3 regions of the Paenibacillus lentus genome follow, and region 3 is predicted to be linked to each of the others. Evidence: predicted binding sites of a transcription regulator. Region 3 holds the regulator's gene; each other region holds the start of a gene.

Region 1 (6,881 bases), 160 kb from region 3:
TTCTTCACGAACCATCTTATTATTATTAACATCTGCATATCCGTAAAACTTATATTTTGTCTCACCCTGCTCTGATACTATCACAGCCACTCCTGGAGTCGCTGTTTTGGCCATTATGGTTTCCACCATATTATCCTCATTATCATAATTCCCGGAATTGAACAAAGTTCCAAGTTCATTCCAACAAGCAATCATAGTAATTATCACAATAGACAGCATGGCATAGGCTATAAATGAACCTATTCTACTTCGTATTGTCTTCATTGTAATTCTCCCTTTTGTAACTCTCAAATCCCTCTCATTACTTTCCACTCTGTTCATTCTCTCTAAATTGTTATGAAGAGATCGATATCTTGGACTCCATGAACTACAGACAATGCGACCACTCTCTTCCCGCATTATTACCGACAAGCCCGGGGCGTATTTAATTAAATCTTTAATCATATTTGCTTTCTTAAGCGGGTCAGTAACCTAAAAATAATTTACGAATCTTACCCCAGTGTCCTCATACTAGTTCCTTATAACAACTATGTGCTTCATTTATTCTTTTATGTCCGGTTACTAACCAAGTTCCTTTACATTGATTTTGTTTAGCAAGATCTTCAGCATATTTCATTAAAGTCCTACCGATGCCTTTTCGTTTTACTTCTGCATCTACTACTATTACAGAAATCTCGCCAAATCTTATAACATCTTCTATGTTCTCTCGAATTCTAAATCCTAAAACACCTAATATCCTCCCTCCTTCTTCATAAACATACAAAGAATCAAAAGGACTCTGAGCTACAAAATTCAATCTCTCCTCCATTTGTTTTTCAGTAATTTCTCGATTTGATAGTTGCGTCTTAACTGACTTAATGAATTACAATCAGAAATTGTAGCCTCCCTAATTATATAATTCACAAATAAACTCCCCCTCCTTATGATGAACAAGCAGAACGTACATATCCTTGAGCCTTGCCCATCAGTAATCCAAGTATATTTCCTCGGCAGAACTGAATCGTTAATATAGGTCGATCACAAAAGCTCAACCACCTTCCTTTACCCATGATTATAATCCTTTTTGTTAAATACAGGAAACAACAAAAAGGCAAGAATATATGCCAAGACAAACGAACATTCAAATGTGCAAGATTCTCTTGGCCTTTACAACACCCTTCCTGCTTCGTCACCCACTTGACTACGGGCAGGAGAATGTTAAAATTCAATCAATCGAATGATTACAATTAGCGAGGAGAGTATACATCTATGAACTGGAAAGAAATCACAACACTTGAAGAGTGGAATGAGATCATAGGTAGATCAACGGAGCGCGGACAAGTTATTTTAAAGCATAGTACGACATGTCCGGTTAGCTCTAACGCACTTCATGAATATGAACAATATTTGCAGGACACACCTAATCAGGATTTGGATTATACGCTAGTGAAAGTAATTGAATCCCGTCCCGTGTCCAACAAGATCGCCGAGGATTTAAATGTCAAGCATGAATCGCCACAAATTATTTTCATTAAAGACAAAGCTAAATATTGGGATACCTCCCACTGGTCGGTTACGAAGGCGCATATGGCAGCAGTATTGGACTGATCAGAAGCTTGAGGACGAAATAAACAAATACAAATGACCCGTGAGAGGCTCACTTTCTTCAAAGTGTCCTTCTTACGGGTCTCTGTTTAACACTTGAGGCAGCTTGGTTGCTTAAAGTGTATATTTTTTATGTCTTAACCATGGTAATACGAATAAGATAAGTGGTACATCTTGCTGTCGCTAGTATTGTATATTTGTCTTGAAGCAGAAGGATCTGATGAGGAGTATGTTCCTTCATAGAACAATATATCTACAATGTCAAAATAATGGGTGGCAAGTGGCAATTGATACGCATTCTCGCAGCATTTCAGCGGAAACAAGTTATTAGCGAAAACTTTTTGCACTACGCGTTGACTATAATCATTGTGTAGATTTATTTGTCATCAATCTCAAAGGTAGAAGTTCAATAACAAAATAACCATCCCCCAACAAAAATGACCAGAAGCAACAAATCCCTGTTGTCTGGTCATTTTTTGTGAATATTTATCAATTTTCGAACAGTTAAACTATTCTAATTTATGATATGATGATTCGCTCGTTTCGAAGTTATCCGGTTTTAAGAACACTTGCTATACCCGCAGTTGGCGCAGGTTTTACAGCCTTCCACGTTCAGCAGTGAGGCCGAGCCGCAGGATGGACACAGGTCGCGCGAGGTCGCTGGCGCGCTGAGCTGATGACCGTTGCTGGCATGCTGGTCGCTGACAGCACTACCCGCATAGCCAATGCCTGCTTGCCCGATCTCCTCGTGATGCGCCAGTGTTGCAGCAACTGGAGCCGGGTCATGATCATCGAATGGGCCATGCTCCACATGGATTTCAAGTGCTTTGGCCACGGCATCCGCAATCGACTCGACGCGATTCGGGCCGAAGCCAATGGCGCCGGAGCCGCCAATGCCTTTCAGATGCTTGATCAACAGCTCTACCTTCTGTCCATGGTCGCCGTAGCGCAAGAACAAGGAGCATACGCGGCCGAGAGCTTCAGCCATCGCGAAGACATCCGACCCTGCTTTACCGACATTTAGGAAGATCTCGCTAGGAATCCCGTTAAGATCATTGATTGTAATATACGCCATACCGAATGGTGTGTTTATTTTATACGTTGCGCCGTGAAGAACCTGTGGACGCTTCTTGTACTGCTTATCAAACACCGTTTTCTCACTTGGATCTACTCCGGCAGAGAGTGATTGATCCAGCACGTTTAACGCGGACTGCTCCGTACTTGATACTGTACCGTCTGCACCGTCCGCCAAGACGCTGTTTACAGAATCGCCCTCGGAAGCTTCAGTATCTCCTGAATTAGCATCTACTGCCTCAGCCTTATCTTCCTTCTTTTCCGTTTGCAGAACCTGAATGTCTCGACTGCCATCACGGTAAATCGTTACGCCTTTACAGCCCAGATCGAAGGCAAGCTCATACAAGCGCTTCGTCTCTTCTACAGTGAAATCAGCCGGACAGTTCGCCGTCTTGGAAATCGAGCTGTCTACCCAGCGCTGAATCACCGCTTGCACACGGATATGATCCTCGGCCGACAGATCCATCGCTGTTACAAAGTAATCCGGCAGCTTCTCACCCGGATGTGCATCCATCCAATCCTGAGCGATCGGTACGAACTGCTCGTCGAAGCCAAGCCGACTCTGACGGTAATATTTGAAGGCAAAGTAAGGCTCGATGCCCGTGGATGTGCCAACCATCGTTCCTGTACTTCCCGTAGGAGCCTGGGTAATGATCGTTACGTTGCGTATTCCCTTCTCGCGAACAGCCTCTCCAACCTCTGGATAGACTTCGGTCATGACCTTCATAAATCCGCTCTGCAAATACTTGTCCGCTTCGAAAGCCGGGAATGCGCCCTTCTCTGCAGCGATATCAGCAGAAGCAAGATAAGCTTCTTTAGCGATAAAGCCATATAATTTATCAAGGAATTCCAGTGATTCCGGACTGCCGTAACGGATGTTCAGCTTGATCATCAGTTCGGCAAGACCCATCGTGCCGAGGCCAATGCGGCGCTCGTTCTTCTGGTTCTTCTCGTTCTCTTCAAAATGATACGGTGTCGTGTTGATGACATTGTCCAGGAAGCGCACAGAATAGCGCGTAGTCAACGCCAGATCATCCCAAGCGACATCATGTTTATCTTCATCATAGAACTTGGACAGGTTCATTGCCGACAGGTTACAAACTCCCCAGCCTGGCAGACCCTGCTCACCGCAAGGATTCGTGCAAATAATCGGATTGAAATACCAGCTGTTCGACATCTGGTTGTAGTATTCCATAAATACGACGCCTGGCTCGGCCGACTTCCATGCCGACTCAATGATCGTATGCCAAATTTCCCGCGCCTTCACCGTACGGAAGTGGTTGACTCTACGTCCAGCTGCCTTCCATTTCTCCAAGTCGCCGTCCCATACCTCATTGTAATCGTCATAGGTTGTATCCGGGAAAACGAGCTCCCAGTCCAAATCTTCCTTCACAGCCTTCATAAAGCCATTGCTGACACAAACCGATAAATTCGCGTTGGTCACTTGACCCATCGTTTGCTTGACCGTAATGAAATCAAGCACATCCGGGTGCCAGTCATTAATCATCAGCATGAGCGCACCGCGACGGCTGCCCCCTTGCTCAATCAATCCTGTCGTATAACTGAACAGGCCACCCCAGGATACAGCACCGCTTGATGAACCGTTAACGCCTTTGACGACTGCACGACGCGGACGCAAGGAGCTTAGATTAATCCCAACTCCACCTCCGCGAGCCATAATTTCAGTCATTTCGGACAGTGTCTCCATTATGCCTCCGCGGCTGTCTTTTGGCGAAGGAATGACGTAGCAGTTAAACAATGTCAACTCATCACTGGCTCCAGCACCTGCAGCAATACGTCCGCCCGGCACCAATTTCCAATCCTCCAATACGTAACGGAACTTCTCCTCCCATTCCTGCTGCAGCTCCGGTGTAGCTTCCACCGAGGCCATCGCGGAAGCGAGGCGATCCCACATTTCCTCCGGTGTTTTCTCAATATTTAGCGTCAGCTTCTCAACATCCGATTGTACGAGTTCGCCGGTGCGAGTCTTAACGGTAACCATTTGGCCGTCACGCGCTACAACCTCACCTACTTCTTTCGTCGGAAACTTTGGATCATCCTTGGTCAGTACAAGGACAACATCGCCAACCTTCGCATCGCTGGGATCAGGATTTTTCCAGGCGTACCGATCCAAAAAGATTTTTTCACTAAGCCCCTCCAGACGTTGCTTCTGCCCTGTTTTCAAAGAAAACACCCTCCTCTAAATAATATTTTGCGCACATTTAGCACATCATTCACACGGATTGTCAACTTTTGTCGAATCAAAAAGTCGCATCCTTCCTAAATAGGCACAAAAAAATGTCGGTAGCTGCGCGGGTGTCCTCCCGCACAATTACCGCCGAATTCTGTTATTTCTCTAACCTTTTTCCTATTTAATTTATAACCTTCATCCACATCACATAAACGATCTTTTATGTATAAATCACTATATGTAGTGGGCGAGTATCATTATACTATACAAGATCTCGACATTACAGCTTGGCTACTCTGAAAATTAAGGCAGAATAATGAGATTTAACCCCTAAGTCCTCCTGTTTTCTTCGAATCCCTCTATTTTTCATTATTTCCTTTGAAAACGACTGAAAAATTTTACAAGCTTCTGCTGCTTCCGATCTTGAAATACTTGCTTTAGAATTCCCTCCTTCCCTGCATATCATGCTTCGCTTGCATTAAACTGCCTCTTATATCCCCGATTTCAGCCAGGAATTATCCCATCTTACCTCCATCACAACAGGACAAAATACGATGTATTTCGACATGTATAACTACTCAGCATTTGTAAAGTTATGATTTTCTACTTCATCGTCCATACTACATCTAAATGAATTTAGAAGATGACAGATAAGGGAGGCTTACATTCATGAATCCGAACCTTCCGAATTTCGCCCATTCTCCTACGCAGGCTGTGCCCCTCATCGAATTCGATCACACCTGGTTCGAGGATTTAAACAGCCGTCTGGACAAAGGCGGACCTTGGGACGATTGGAAATTGTTTAATCTAGCTATGGAAGCGGAAAGCGCCTCGCTCGTATCGAGCTTCGAAGAAATATTATGCCTCTCGCACTTGCATGGAGTAGAGCCGCTTCCTCACCAGACCGATACCGCGCGCAAAGTGCTGTTCGAAATGCGGGGACGGGCTATCCTCGCGGATGAAGTAGGACTTGGCAAAACCATTGAAGCCGGACTAATTCTCAAAGAATACATTATTCGCGGACTTGTTCGCAAAGCGCTTATTCTCGTCCCAGCCTCCCTCGTCCTCCAATGGGTGCGTGAGCTCAATCAGAAGTTCGCGATCCCCGCCGTGGCCCAAAAAAAGCTGCATTCCTGGGATAATGACATCGTCGTTGCCTCTATTGATACGGCCAAACGGGATCCCCATAAGGAAATTTTGCTCGGCAGCGAGTACGACATGGTTATCGTCGATGAAGCGCATAAGCTGAAGAATAAAAAAACAACCAACTACCAGTTCATGATCCAGCTTCGCAAAAAATACTGTCTGCTGCTCACCGCGACGCCCGTTCAGAATAACCTGAGCGAGCTGTTTAATCTAATTAACCTGCTCAAACCGGGTCAGCTTGGCGGGCAAAACGACTTTGCAGCCAACTTCGTCGTCGATAAGCGCATACCTAAAAATGAAGAGAAGCTAAAAGCAGAGCTATCCAAAGTGATGATCCGTAATCGTCGCAGCGATGGCGAGCTAGAATTCACCAAACGCATCGTCCGCAACATCCATGTCGAGCTGTCGCCCGAAGAAAAAAATTTGTACGACGGGGTTACTTCCTTTGTCAAAGACCAATATCAAGCAACTGGCGGCGACTTAAGCAGCATGCTGTCCCTGGTTACCCTGCAACGAGAAGTTTGCAGCAGCCGGGACGCCGTGTTCGTAACACTTGTCAATTTATCCAAGAAGCTCGCCCCGGATTCCCCGCTTCGCGATCGCATCTGGGATCTGGTCGGCATTATCAAGACGATTCAGGCCAACAGCAAAGCCGAGAAAGCGATGGAGCTCATCCAGGAAATGGATGATAAGGTGATTGTCTTCACCGAATACCGGGCTACCCAGGAATATTTGCTGAAATATTTTCGCGATCGCAACATGTCGGCCGTGCCATATCGGGGCGGCATGAATCGGGGCAAAAAAGATTGGATGATGGATTTGTTCCGGGGTCGCGCTCAAGTGATGATCGCAACCGAAGCGGGTGGCGAGGGAATAAATCTGCAAT
Region 2 (6,881 bases), 990 kb from region 3:
GTTGAACATATCCATATCGTAAGCTTCTTTATAATAGAAGTAATTGCTCTCGTTCAGGAACGGCATCGGGTAAATTGTCTTGGAATCTCCGTACTCCCGCTCTTCAATGCGCTGCGTAATCGGCGCAATCGAAGCGGTTGACGATTGTAAATACGAAATCGAACCAGTTGGCGCAATGGCCAATCGATAAGCATGATACAACCCGTGCTTCATCGTCTCCTCCTTCAAGCGAAGCCAATCCTCGCGCGTAGGAATATGGTGGCCCGCAAACAATTCCTTGACCTTGTCTGTCCGCGGTGAATAATCATTCTCCTCATAGCGTTTGAAATACGCCCCGCTCGCATATTCGCTACGCTCAAAGTCCTTGAACGTTACTTCTCTCTCCTTGGCAATTAACATGGAGCGCTCAATCGAGTAGTAATTTAGCATCATAAAGAACGTACGTGCGAAATCAATCGCTTCCTTGGATTCATAAGGAATATGGTTCAGTGCCAAAAATCCATGCAAATTCATCGCTCCAAGACCGACGGAGTGCAGCTCCCGGTTCGCTTTCGCCACGGATGGCACAATCTCCAGCTCGGTACGGTCGGAGACCTCAGTCAGTGCGTCCATCGCCAGATGAACGGTTTCCCTCATCCGCTGGTTCTTCATCACATTCACGATGTTCAATGACCCCAGATTACAGGAAATATCGCGGTTAATGACATCCTCGTGCCCATAATCATTAATCGTCGACACTTCGCTCAGCTGCGCAATCTCGCTGCATAGGTTCGAGAATTTCACGCGCCCGATATCTTTGAGGGCATGCTGATCGTTCGTGTTATCCACGTACATGATATAGGGATAACCCGATTCCATTTGCGTCTGCGCAATTTTGATGATCAGGTCGCGCGCTACGATTTTCTTCTTGCGTACTCTTGGGTTATTCACAAGCTCATCATACATGGCCGTTAAATCCATATCGTCCAAATGGACGCCGTATTCCTGATAGACAGTATGTGGATAGAACAGATACATATCCTTGTCCTGCTCCACTAGCTCGAAGAACTTATTCGGCGCAACAACGCCAAGGGATAAGGTCTTGATGCGAATTTTCTCATCGCTGTTAATTTTCTTCGTATCTAGGAACTCATGGATATCCGCATGGAATAAATTGAGATAGACGACGCCGCTCCCGTCCCGCTGACCTAACTGGTTCGCATAGGAGAACGCATCCTCGAACAGCTTCATCACGGGCAGCACGCCGCTCGCTTTGCCGTCCAAGCCTTTGATTTGTTCACTTGCCGCGCGAATTTTGCTGAGATTGAGACTGACGCCGCCCCCTATTTTGCTTAGCTGCAGCGCGGAATTAATTGCGAATCCGATGGAATTCATCGAATCATCAACCTCCAGCAAAAAGCAGCTGACCAGCTCGCCGCGGCGTTTTTTCCCCGCATTCAAAAACGTTGGGGTAGCCGGCTGATATTCCTGCGAAATTAGGACATCGGCATATTCATTCGCTTTCTGGATATCGCCGTTGCCGAGGAACAATGCCGTAACAGCAATCCGATCCTCATAACGCTCTAGAAACTTCGTCCCGTCATTCGTCTTCATCGCATAGTTATTATAAAATTTAAAGGCGCTCATAAAGGATGGAAAGCGAAACTTGCGCGCATACAACGCTTCATACAGCTTTTTTACGTCCGCGAATTCATATTTAGCAAACAGCTCTTCTTCGTAGTATTGATGCTCTATTAAATAATCGATTTTCTCCTTCAGGTCATGGAAGAAAACCGTATTCTGATTAACATAATCGACAAAATAGCTTCGAGCGGCCTCCAGATCTTTATGGAACTGGAACTGTCCGTCCTTTTGCACCATGATTTCATTATTAAGCTGTATCCAATTGGGAATCTGCGTTTGCGTGACCGTTTGAGTTTGAGTAAGTGTAGACAATTTGCTTAACCTCCTGTTTAAATCGCTCGACATCCTTCTTGGTGCCGCTAAGTTCGAATTTCATTAATAAAGGAACGGAGTACATTTCCGCCACCTGATCTCCAGCCAGTCCGTAACGAACGCCCCAATTCGTATTGCCACTTGAGGCAACACCTTGCAGCAGATCACCGTGACTCTCCAGAAATTTCAGGGTCGACTGCGGTACCTGGCCAAAACCAGTGGTGTATGTAATGAGCACAAACGGCTGGTCAACGACCAAGCCCTCTCGAATCTGGACATGCTCTACATCCAATTTACTGACGAATCGCTTAACGTTTCCCGTCTTCGAGTCATAGACAATAAGCACTGTATTCCCTCCCGTAAAAAAATAGCCCCTCCACAGGAGATGAGCCATCGGCAGCATCTTTCTTAATTAGAGTCATTCTTATCCACCATCCAATACACTATATATGGTGTCTTCATATATTTATCCGCACTAAATATAGTGTGCCTTTGTAATATACCTGTTTTCCCATAATTAATCAAGAGCTATTTCCCCAAAATAAAAAACTCTCCCCCAGATCGGCGATCTTCCGTTAAAAAAGCTGTGACCCCCTGCCGAATTCGCAGTTCGTCACAGCTTTATTTTTTGATTATATTATGCTTTCATTTTAGTCAATAAATAGAGAAAATAAGGCGCACCAATAACCGCTACGACGATCCCCGTCGGTATTTCCGAGGGCTGCATGAGCCAACGCCCGATCGTGTCCGCCACAATAACAAGCAGCGAGCCCGTCATGGCCGAAGCCGGAAGCAGCAGCTGGTGCTTCGGCCCGACGAGCCTCCGCGCCAAATGCGGGCCGATCAAGCCGACGAAGCCGATTCCACCGCTCACCGCAACCGAAGAACCGGCAAGGCCGACCGCGGCCGCTAGCAGCAGCAGACGTTCCTTCTCCACAGACGTTCCGAGTCCTGTCGCCGTGTTCTCGCCAAGGTTTAGAACGTTCATCACTTGAGCTTTGTAGAATACATACGGAAGCAGTACGACAATCCATGGCAGCAGTGCAAGCACGAACTTCCAGTTGGAGCCCCAAATGCTGCCCGCAAGCCACGTAGCCATAAACTGATATTTTTGCGGGTCAAGCTTCAACGTCAGCACAATCATTGCCGCACTGATCCCGGCAGCCACGCCAATTCCTGTTAGAATAAGCCTTGTCGGCGCTATTCCTTCATTCCGCTTATAGGACAGCACATAGATGAGTGCAGCCGTTAAGCCTGAGCCGATGAGCGCCAGCACAGGCAGCAGAAATATAGATCGCATCGATGTCGTTGGATAGAAAGAAATATACAACATCACCATTAGCCCTGCACCGGCATTGATGCCAAGGATGCCCGGATCGGCCAGCGCATTGCGGGATAGCCCTTGCAATATACAGCCTGAAACCGCTAATCCGGCACCGATCAATACGGAAATCACGATACGTGGAAGCCGGAACTCGAACAAGATCAGCGACTGCTTATCCGTTCCCATTCCAAATAGCGTCTTGACCACCTCTACCGGCGACAGACGGATATATCCGGTATTCATACTTACAATAAAAGCGCCAATGATTAAAATACCTAAAATCGTCATCACGATGACTCCGCGCCTCATTCTGCGACGGCTTGAAGTCGGTGATACTGCTTGTACAGGTTCCACCTATAACTCCCTCCTCTCTTTACGTGCGAGATAGAGGAAGAACGGCACGCCAATTAATGCAATAAGAGCACCAAGCGGTGTTTCAACCGGAGCGTTAACCATTCTAGCCGCCAAGTCGGCAAAGACGACGAGCAAGCTTCCGAGAATCGCCGAGCAAGGAATGATCGAGCGATAATCAACACCGACAAGAAACCGGGTTACATGAGGAATAATCAAGCCGATAAAACCGACGGAGCCAACAACCGCAACCGCTGATCCAGCCAGAACCAGCACAATAACCGTACCGGCCAGCTTGACCAGTCCTGTTCTCTGGCCAAGTCCAACGGCAACCTCTTCCCCCAGACTGAGCATCGTAATCGATCGAGATAGCATCATCGCGCCAATGATCGCCCCCCCTACCCAAGGGAGCATAATTTTCAACTGAAACCATTTCGTTCCAGAAACTCCGCCCGCATACCAAAAGGCCAAGTCCTGACCGACTCGGAAATACAGTGCAACCCCCTCGCTAAGAGCTAGCAATAATGCGCTCACCGCTGCTCCCGCTAACACAAGACGCACGGGAGTTACTCCTCCCTTCGCCAGTGAGCTAATCCCGAAGACGAGTCCTGCCCCGGCACCGGCACCCAGAAAGGAATATAGAATAAGTAAATTGAACGACATGCCTGGAAAAAAGGCAAAGCACAGCGCAAGCGCAAATCCTGCCCCGGCGTTAAGTCCAAGCAATCCTGAATCCGCCATCGGGTTGCGCGTCATCCCCTGCATTATCGCTCCAGCCACGGCAAAGCTAGCGCCGACCATGGCTCCCCCAAGTATACGCGGTAGACGTATTTCCTGAATGATTTGGTGCTGTGTAAGCTCCGGATTATAGCTGAATATGGCTTCCCATACCGTGGTGAAATAAATATCCGCTGCTCCGAATGAAACTGATATCGCTATACCAAGAACTAAAGCTGCGATCCCCCCGAACATGATCAGTGATGTGACGAGCGGTCTAGTTCGCGGCTTCGATACGGACAGACGCTCAGTCCTCTTCGTACTTTCTAACATTTCCGTCATACTAAGTTCTCCTCATCTGCCCAGCACGAACCGTTCAGTTCGAGACAAAGAATTAATGATATTAATAATAGCTAATTCACGTTAATGATAATCGTTCTCATTATATGATTTAAGACAAATACCGTCAAGGGAAGTTCTTTTGAATCGTAACGATCGTATGTGCTCCATTTCTTTCAATATTAAACTTCCAGCCCATCATCGCCGCACGATCCCGCATCATTTGAATTCCATAGCGATTTTCGCCTAAGTTCTTCCCCAGATCAAAGCCAACTCCATTATCGATAACCGTACACTGCCATCCATTCTCCATGATATAGCCATCAATATGTACCTCAGTGGCTGCAGCATGTTTATGAATGTTTAAGAGCGATTCGCGAATCAAGGCAAGCAGTTCAATTCTATCTTTGACAGATAACTGCATTTCAGGGATATCCCACCCTATTTTAAAATCCAAACCGGATTCCCTCTTCAGCTCTTCAATCAAGTTCTTGAGGCCTTGCACCCAGGATATCGAAGCAGGATCTGCGGGATGACGCAAATTCGCAATGGCTTGTCTCACATACGTATTCGTGCGGAAAATATTTTGCTTCAGCTTGTCGAACGTTGTTCTATCGGTTACCTGCGCCTTCTCCATTTTGTTCACTTGCGCATTTAAAAGAAATAAAGATTGGGCTATGCCATCATGAATCTCCCGGGCAATCTTCTCTCGTTCCTCCAGAGCAGCTTTATGAGCTTTAGCTTCGTTCAATTCTGTCTGAATCATCTCCATCATCTTAAAAAGTTGCGTCAAAAGAAGGATAGATACCAAAAATACGATGATCGGGGAAAGCCAATTTCCTAAATCCATCGATATATAGGGAAGTAAATATTCATGCCGAACATACTCCCACAGTCCAATCGTTATAGTGGGAATAGTGAGAATCAACCATTTAACTTGTTTATAGGACATTCGCATATGCGGCCTCCAGATAAAATAAATGACGAAAGTATCTTAACTTATTCCTACTTTACATGATAGTACATTCTGTAGAGAAGAGGTATTTTGACTTTGCAATCCTTTGCTATATAAAATCTCACAAAATGTTCAAAATCCCATGAACATTTAACCACTTCGCTACGATTTATGCTGCTCGTTGGCATAGGGTTAGCATTATTTATTTTTTTAAACGAATTCTGCCTTGCATTGCTTCCGCTATGCTCACTAAATATGAATAACAGCTATTTTAGAATAAAAAATCAAGGTTAAGCAAATCTATATACTACCTGTGGATTCAAACTTAAGAGGAGTGAAGACCTATGCCATTGTGGAGAAGATTGCTGAGCAGACAACGTAAAAACAGTTCTTATGCTTCAGCACCGGAGCACCACCGGACAGCCAACGATAGTCCATCTTCACAGAACGGTCGCCCTCCTACCAATGAACAAGAGCGTCTGGAATCCCGTGTACAGTGGCTGAAGCAGCAGCTTAACAATTGTTCCGACGTCGTATTCCGGCAATTTACAATCCATACGGATCAGGCCTGTACATTAATTTATTTAAAAGGCATGACAGATCAAACCACGATACAAGATGTGATTATAGGCGGATTATTGAATTACGCCCCTTCGAAAGATGGGGATCTTGCGCATTTTCTGTTTGAAGAAAAAGCATTATCCGTCTCTGAAATCAAAATCGTCACAGACACCAATCAAGTGATATCCACTGTCCTTAATTTTGGAATAGCGCTAATCGTAGAGGGAGAGCATAGAATGATGACTTTTCCCTCCGCTAGCTCGTTCTCTACCAGAGCGATCGAGGAAGCCCCGAACGAATCCGTCATTCGCGGGCCACGAGAAGCCTTCATCGAGAGTCTTGACACAAACATGACCATGATGCGAAGAAGATTAAAGAGCCGAAACTTCAAGACGGAAGAGATGATTATGGGCAGCGAAACAAATACAAGATTCGTCATTGCCTATGTCGAAGGAATCTGCAAACCAGAGCTTCTCCGGGAACTTAAAAGAAGATTATCCTATTTGGACATCGACGGTTTGCTGGGCTCATCCATTATAGAGGAATCGATTATAGATTCTCCCTTCTCTCCTTTTCCGCAGATTGAATATACAGAGCGACCTGATATTGTCATTGCTTCGCTTCTTGAAGGACGCGTAGCGATTATTGTGGACGGAAGCCCCTCAGCAATTATTGCCCCTGTCACTTTGGCGATGCTGT
Region 3 (6,881 bases):
ATGGGGTATATGATCAGAATGATGAAGTAGAGAAGCATACGCATGTCATCTTCCGGTTTACCGATGGTACGGAGCTTAGATATAAGGATGTCAGGCAATTCGGCACGATGCATCTGTTCCTTCCCGGCGAGGAGTTCAAGGAGAAACCCTTAATGAAGCTTGGGCTTGAGCCGCTGGAAGAGACATTTACATCAACTGTGCTTCGGGATATATTGTTTAAACGGTCAACGAAGATCAAAGTCGCGCTGCTAAATCAGGAATATGTGGTAGGGCTTGGAAATATTTATGTTGATGAAGCTTTGTTTCGGGCGGGGATTCATCCGGAACGCCCAGCGAATACACTGTCTGATCGAGAATGGGTTTCGCTCCATGAAGCGATTCTCACAACTTTGAACGATGCGGTAGAAGCTGGTGGCTCCTCGATAAAGTCATATGTTAACGGGCAGGGTGAAATGGGCATGTTCCAGCACTCGCTGCAAATTTACGGGCGTAAGGATGAGCCATGCATGAATTGTGGACATCCCATCGAGAAAATCGTAGTCGGCGGAAGGGGCACTCACTATTGCCCTAATTGCCAGGTTAACGAATAGCATTCATAGAATGAAGCAAATCGAGCAAATCCGTATTAAAGAGGTGAATGGATGAATATCGGACTGACAGGCGGAATCGCAACAGGTAAAAGCACGGTCTCCCAAATGTTAGTCGAACGGGGTGCAATATTAATTGATGCTGATGTCATCGCCAGAGAGGTCATGGAACCAGGACATCCGGTGCTGCTTGAGGTACGGAAGCGTTTTGGTGCAGGCATAATTCAAGAGGATGGAACATTAAATCGTAAAAAGTTAGGCGAGATCGTCTTCTCCAATCCCAAGGAGCGTAAGGTGCTTAATGAGATTACCCATCCGGCCATTCGTTCGGAAATAAAGATGCGGATGGCTAATTATGAGGCTGCTCAGCCCGGCTGTCTCATCGTCGTGGACATACCGCTGCTGTATGAATCCGGGCTGGAGTCGATGTTTGAGCAAGTGATGGTGGTTTATGTGCCTCGTGAGATGCAGCTTAAGAGGCTGATGCAAAGAGACGGACTAACATTAGAACAGGCGGAGGCTAGAGTAGGAGCCCAGCTAGACATTGAAAGGAAGAAGGAGAGGGCGGATATTTTGGTGGATAATAGCCTCGGATTGGACAAGACGGAATTACAGATTGAAGATTTTTGGCGGAACAAGGGCTTATGAAGTGGCTTCGTAAAAAGAGAGTACTGCTTTTGTTGTTTCTCGGGTTTACCGTTATTTTATTTTTTAACTCCAAGTGGCTGGCCGTATTTTATCCGATTTACTATAAAGAGGAAATTAAGCTGCATGCACAGAAGCATGATCTTGATCCTTTGATGGTTGCGGCGATTATCCGGGTGGAGAGCAATTACAAGACAGGATCTGAATCTAGAAAAGGTGCGCTTGGCATTATGCAGATTATGCCGGAAACAGCCAAATGGGTAATCGAACAATCAAAGCTACCAGATATCTCCCTAGATAAGGTAAAAGAAGAAAGTGATGCCAATATTGCGATTGGTACCTGGTACTTGAAGTCCCTCTATGAACAATTTGAGGGGAACGAAATCGCCATGATTGCGGCATATAATGCAGGGCCGACGAATGTCCGTAATTGGCTGCGCAGTGGCAAGTGGGACGGAAGGCTTGAATCTGTTAAAAATATTCCTTTTGGCGAAACTAGACATTATGTGCAAAGAGTTACTCATTACTATGATCAATATTCTGACGTTTACGATGATCTGTAACGAGTGTCGTTTCTTTCATGATAGAAAAGCATTGGACAGGCTGGGCCTGAACCAATGCTTCTGAGATCAGTTAGTCATAATTATTGGAATTGACCTGCCAACTGTTGCTCGGCAATCGTTACCAAACGCTTGGTGATGTAGCCACCAATCGATCCGTTTTCGTAAGAAGTCAGGTTACCCGCATATCCGTCTTGTGGAAAAGAGATGCCAAGTTCCTGAGCTACTTCATATTTCATTTGCTCCAATGCTCCGGAAGCTTGTCTAACCACTAGGTTATTTGAAGAGTTATTATTTTGGGCCATGATATGTTCACCTCCTTGTGGTTGGTAAAAGTATTATGTACCGAACTTGTCATCTTCATTACGTTTTTTTTAGTTATTTATTGGTATTGTTCAACAAATCTAATAGTCAGTGGGGTAGCTTAACCAAATTTCTTAATAAAAAGGGGGTAAGAGCACTTTGAAATGCCCATATTGTGATTATTCGGGGACAAAGGTGCTTGACTCAAGACCAGCTAACGAGAACCGATCTATCCGTCGCAGGCGGGAGTGTGAGAAGTGTAGCCGCCGGTTCACGACATTTGAAATGGTGGAGGAAATGCCGCTGATCGTAATAAAGAAGGACGGCAGTCGCGAGGAGTTCAATCGCGAGAAGCTGCTTCGCGGTTTGATCCGTGCATGCGAGAAGCGGCCCGTATCTGTGGATCAGTTGGAGTCCATTGTCTCGGCCGCAGAGAGATCTCTTCGTCATACTGCAAATGCTGAGGTAGAAAGCCGCGAAATTGGGGAGCTTATTATGGAGCAGCTGTATCCGGTAGATGAAGTTGCTTATGTCAGATTTGCTTCGGTATATCGACAGTTCAAAGATATTAATATGTTTATGAAGGAATTGAAGGGACTGCTATCGAAAAGCAACGATCCGTCAGAACCCATGTAATTAAGGCAAATTTGGAGACATTGGAGGGAGGCTACATTCATGAAATGGAACAGCCTGGCCGGAAGGGCGCTTGGATTTCTTGCAGGCACGACATTGGGGAGTGGGATTGGCTTTCTGTTTCACTGGCAATCGTATAATTTAGTCGTGATTGTAAGTGCGCTTGGCGTCTTGGGGGCTATCCTTGGAGGTTGGACGGTCAAGATGTGCCTTCGCAACACCTCTGATGCAAGCTAATTTAATGAATGAAAAAATAATTTCGAAATTAGAATAATTAATACCCGTTTAATTCACGTTAAGTGGAAGAGGCGGGTATTAATTATTTTTTACACAGAGTTTACAAAACTCATACATGGGTTTGATAATCGGTTTCTATAATCAAGTTATAAACAAACAAGGGGGAAACCTTAACAATGAAAAAGAGTTTGATGTTAGTTTTGACTTTAGTACTAACTTTTACATTGGCCGCCTGCGGTCAAAACAACACGACAAATTCCAATGGCTCCGCGGATGCTCCAGGTACTACTAATGAGGGCTCGGGTAATGAGGCATCCTCCGAACTGTCCGGTTCTATCCTGGCTGTTGGTTCTTCCGCACTTCAACCTCTAGTGGATCAGGCATCCAAGAAGTTCATGGATCAAAATCCAAAGGTTTCTATCCAAGTGCAAGGTGGAGGTAGCGGTACAGGATTGACTCAAGTATCCGGTGGACAAGCTGACATTGGTAACTCCGATGTGTTTGCAGAAGAGAAGCTGGATGCAGCTCAAGCGGGAGAATTGGTTAGTCATCAAGTAGCTGTTGTTGCAATGGCTGCAGTTATTAATCCTGAGATTACTGTTGATAATCTTACGAAGGATCAATTGGTTGGCATCTTCACAGGTGAAATTACAAACTGGAGTGAAGTTGGCGGCCAGGATCAAAAAATTCAAATCGTAAATAGACCATCAAGCTCGGGTACTCGTTCAACGTTTGAGAAGTACGCCTTAGGCACAAAAACAGGAGACCTTAAGGGCTCCATTCAAGAGGAATCCTCGGGTAACGTTAAGAAGCTTGTGAAAGAGACACCTGGAGCGATCGGCTATCTAGCCCTCTCCTACTTGGATGGCTCTATCAAGAGTGTGAATTATGAAGGCGTTGAAGCGAATGTAGAAAATGTTGCTAACGGCAGCTATCCAATATGGGCTTATCAACATATGTATACAAAAGGCGAGCCAAATGAAGTCGTAAAAGCATTCCTTGACTACATGGCTTCCGATGATGTGCAAAATAACGATGTTGTTGAGCTTGGATATATTCCAGTCTCATCTATGCAAGTTTCACGCGATGTAGACGGCAACATTACGAATAAATAATTATTTTCATCATATCGGCAAGACGAGAGGCGGATTCTTCTGCCTCTTTCTGTGCTGTGTAAAGGGAGAGGTCTTATGGCTCGTACCGGCAGAAGACAAAAGCCAAAACAACATTTAATCGAAGAATGGACCGGTAAAATATTTACATCACTGTGCATCGTCTTCCTGGTAGTGACTATATTTTCGATAGTATATTTTGTTGCGACCAAAGGATTAAGCACTTTCTTAAAAGATGGCATTAGTTTTGCGGAGATTTTCGGCAGTAAAGAATGGAAGCCTGACGGAGAACCTCCACTTTTTGGCGCCTTACCATTCATTATTGGATCATTCAGTACATCTCTGCTCGCTGCACTGATTTCTGCTCCACTAGGTATTTGTGCGGCTTTGTTCATGATTGAAATCATGCCGAAAATCGGCAGAAAATATTTACAGCCTGTAATTGAATTGCTGGCAGGAATACCATCTGTTGTTTACGGATTTGTTGGCTTAAGTGTGGTCGTCCCATTTTATCGCGACGTATTTCCGGGACAGGGCCTAGGGATCGCAGCGGGGGCAACCGTCCTGTCTATTATGATTCTACCGACAATCACGTCGATTGCTACAGATGCGCTAGCAGCCTTGCCGTCTGGCTTGAAGGAAGGCTCTTATGCGCTAGGAGCAACGAGATGGCAGACGCTGTATCGCACAGTACTGCCTACGACGCTGCCAGCTTTAATGACTGGCGTCGTACTTGGGATGGCACGCGCCTTCGGGGAAGCATTGGCCGTTCAGATGGTCATTGGGAATGCTCCGCATATCCCAGGCTCGCTATTTGAATCCACATCAACATTAACGAGCGTTATTACATTAAGTATGGGTAACACTGTCATGGGAACGATGCAGAACAATGTACTCTGGACATTGGCTCTGATTCTCATGATGATGACCTTCGTGTTCGTCTTCGTTGTACGCTGGCTGGAAGGGAGGGCTAATCGATGAGTGCAAAAACAGCAGATAAAATCGCAACGGCCGTTATTGTAACCTTGGCTGGCTTCATCGTACTCATCCTTGCTGGATTGCTTGGATTTATCCTCGTCCGGGGACTGGGACATATTAGCTTTGACTTCCTAACTTCACCGCCGGAGACGATTAAAGAGGGCGGCGGAATTGGGCCGCAGCTATTCAATTCTTTGTTTCTGCTCGTGTTGACCTTATTGATCACAATTCCGTTAGGGCTTGGCGCGGGCATTTATATGAGCGAATATGCCAAGCCAGGCAAAGTAACGGATTTTATCCGGCTTATCGTGGAAGTGTTGTCTTCTTTCCCGTCAATCGTCGTCGGTTTGTTCGGATTGCTTGTTTTCGTCAACGTATTTGGGTTCGGCTTCTCACTATTCTCCGGTGCACTAGCGCTGACTGTGTTTAACTTGCCGCTGATGGTACGGATTACGGAACAGGGCTTGAACAGTGTCCCCATTGCTCAGAAGGAGGCTAGTCTTGCCCTCGGCCTGTCAAAATGGAAGACGATTCGCTCGATTATGTTGCCGATCGCTATGCCGATTATTTTGACAGGGACGATTCTCGCGGCGGGCCGTGTGTTTGGTGAAGCAGCTGCCCTGTTGTTTACGGCAGGTATGAGTAGTCCGAGACTCGATTTTACCGATTGGAATCCGTTCAGCCCAATGTCACCGCTGAATCCGTTCCGCCCGGCTGAGACACTGGCCGTTCATATCTGGAAGATCAATTCGGAAGGATTGGCACCGGACGCTCCGGAAATTGCGGCAGGAGCTTCGGCTGTACTCATAATCACCGTACTAGCATTCAATCTATTGGCTCGCTGGCTGGGGCGTGTCATGCACAAGAAATTTACAGCAACGAAATAGGGAGGAGCCTCAATGAGCAATATCGAACTTTCCGTCAAAGATCTGAGCGTGTACTACGGGGAGAAGCAGGCGGTTAAGAATGTATCTCTTGATTTTGAATCCAAACAGGTTACGGCGCTGATCGGTCCGTCCGGCTGTGGGAAATCGACCTTTCTTCGAAGTCTGAACCGAATGAACGATCTCATTAGCGGCGCAAAAATTACCGGAGAAATATGGATCGGTAACGAGAATATTAATGATCCTAAGACCGACGTGGTGCTGCTTCGCCAAAGGATCGGCATGGTCTGGCAAAAACCGAACCCATTCCATAAATCAATCTACGAGAACATTGCATTTGGTCCCCGTTACCATGGGATTAAGGATAAGAAGAAGCTAGATCAGATCGTTGAGGAATCTTTGACGAAGGCTGCTTTGTGGGACGAAACGAAGGACAGGCTGCACCGTTCAGCACTTTCGTTGTCTGGCGGGCAGCAGCAGCGGCTGTGCATTGCAAGATCGATTGCTGTCAATCCAAGCATTATTTTGATGGATGAACCTGCCTCTGCGCTTGATCCTGTGTCTACATCTAAAATCGAGGAGCTAATCGCCGATTTGAAGAAAGAGTACTGCATTATTATCGTTACACACAATATGCATCAAGCGGCACGGGTATCGGAGAAGACGGCATTTTTCCTTATGGGGGAAGTTGTTGAGTTTGATGATACGGATAAAGTATTTACAAATCCGAGTGAAAAACGAACGGACGACTATATCTCTGGTCGGTTCGGCTAGGGTGGATGGAGCGAAAAGGCAGGCTGGATTAAAGATCCAGCCTGCCTTTCGTTTGATGTGTTAGCACATAGCTGTGTCTTGTTTTGTATGAAATTGGCGCATCGCAAAGGTTTGGAGTACAATAAGCAGAGAAGATTTTTTGCCGGAAGTAGTCCAGTGATTGATGCA

What was found. The regulator NrdR, encoded in region 3, represses ribonucleotide reductase genes. The targets are predictions, from matches to a motif close to AACACNATATATNGTGTT.
Region 1: EIM92_RS18705 (adenosylcobalamin-dependent ribonucleoside-diphosphate reductase) is a predicted target of NrdR. The motif match lies at 5,080-5,097, and genes of this name have one in related genera.
Region 2: nrdI (class Ib ribonucleoside-diphosphate reductase assembly flavoprotein NrdI) is a predicted target of NrdR. The motif match lies at 2,375-2,392, and genes of this name have one in related genera.

Annotation. Positions count from the first base shown of each region.
Region 1 covers NZ_CP034248.1:4,137,046-4,143,926, forward strand. The annotation lists gene EIM92_RS18690 (serine hydrolase domain-containing protein) at 1-264, opposite strand, end outside; partial or broken gene EIM92_RS18695 (GNAT family N-acetyltransferase) at 472-903, opposite strand; gene ytxJ (bacillithiol system redox-active protein YtxJ) at 1,249-1,587, shown strand; gene EIM92_RS18705 (adenosylcobalamin-dependent ribonucleoside-diphosphate reductase) at 2,144-4,843, opposite strand; gene EIM92_RS18710 (DEAD/DEAH box helicase) at 5,519-6,881, shown strand, end outside.
Region 2 covers NZ_CP034248.1:3,300,999-3,307,879, reverse strand. The annotation lists gene nrdE (class 1b ribonucleoside-diphosphate reductase subunit alpha) at 1-1,860, opposite strand, end outside; gene nrdI (class Ib ribonucleoside-diphosphate reductase assembly flavoprotein NrdI) at 1,871-2,281, opposite strand; gene EIM92_RS14870 (FecCD family ABC transporter permease) at 2,573-3,568, opposite strand; gene EIM92_RS14865 (FecCD family ABC transporter permease) at 3,614-4,669, opposite strand; gene EIM92_RS14860 (sensor histidine kinase) at 4,794-5,618, opposite strand; gene EIM92_RS14855 (spore germination protein) at 5,966-6,881, shown strand, end outside.
Region 3 covers NZ_CP034248.1:4,292,222-4,299,102, reverse strand. The annotation lists gene mutM (DNA-formamidopyrimidine glycosylase) at 1-590, shown strand, start outside; gene coaE (dephospho-CoA kinase) at 642-1,235, shown strand; gene EIM92_RS19485 (lytic transglycosylase domain-containing protein) at 1,232-1,795, shown strand; gene EIM92_RS19480 (alpha/beta-type small acid-soluble spore protein) at 1,876-2,097, opposite strand; gene nrdR (transcriptional regulator NrdR) at 2,255-2,731, shown strand; gene EIM92_RS19470 (hypothetical protein) at 2,771-2,965, shown strand; gene EIM92_RS19465 (phosphate ABC transporter substrate-binding protein) at 3,142-4,080, shown strand; gene pstC (phosphate ABC transporter permease subunit PstC) at 4,156-5,058, shown strand; gene pstA (phosphate ABC transporter permease PstA) at 5,055-5,942, shown strand; gene pstB (phosphate ABC transporter ATP-binding protein PstB) at 5,955-6,713, shown strand.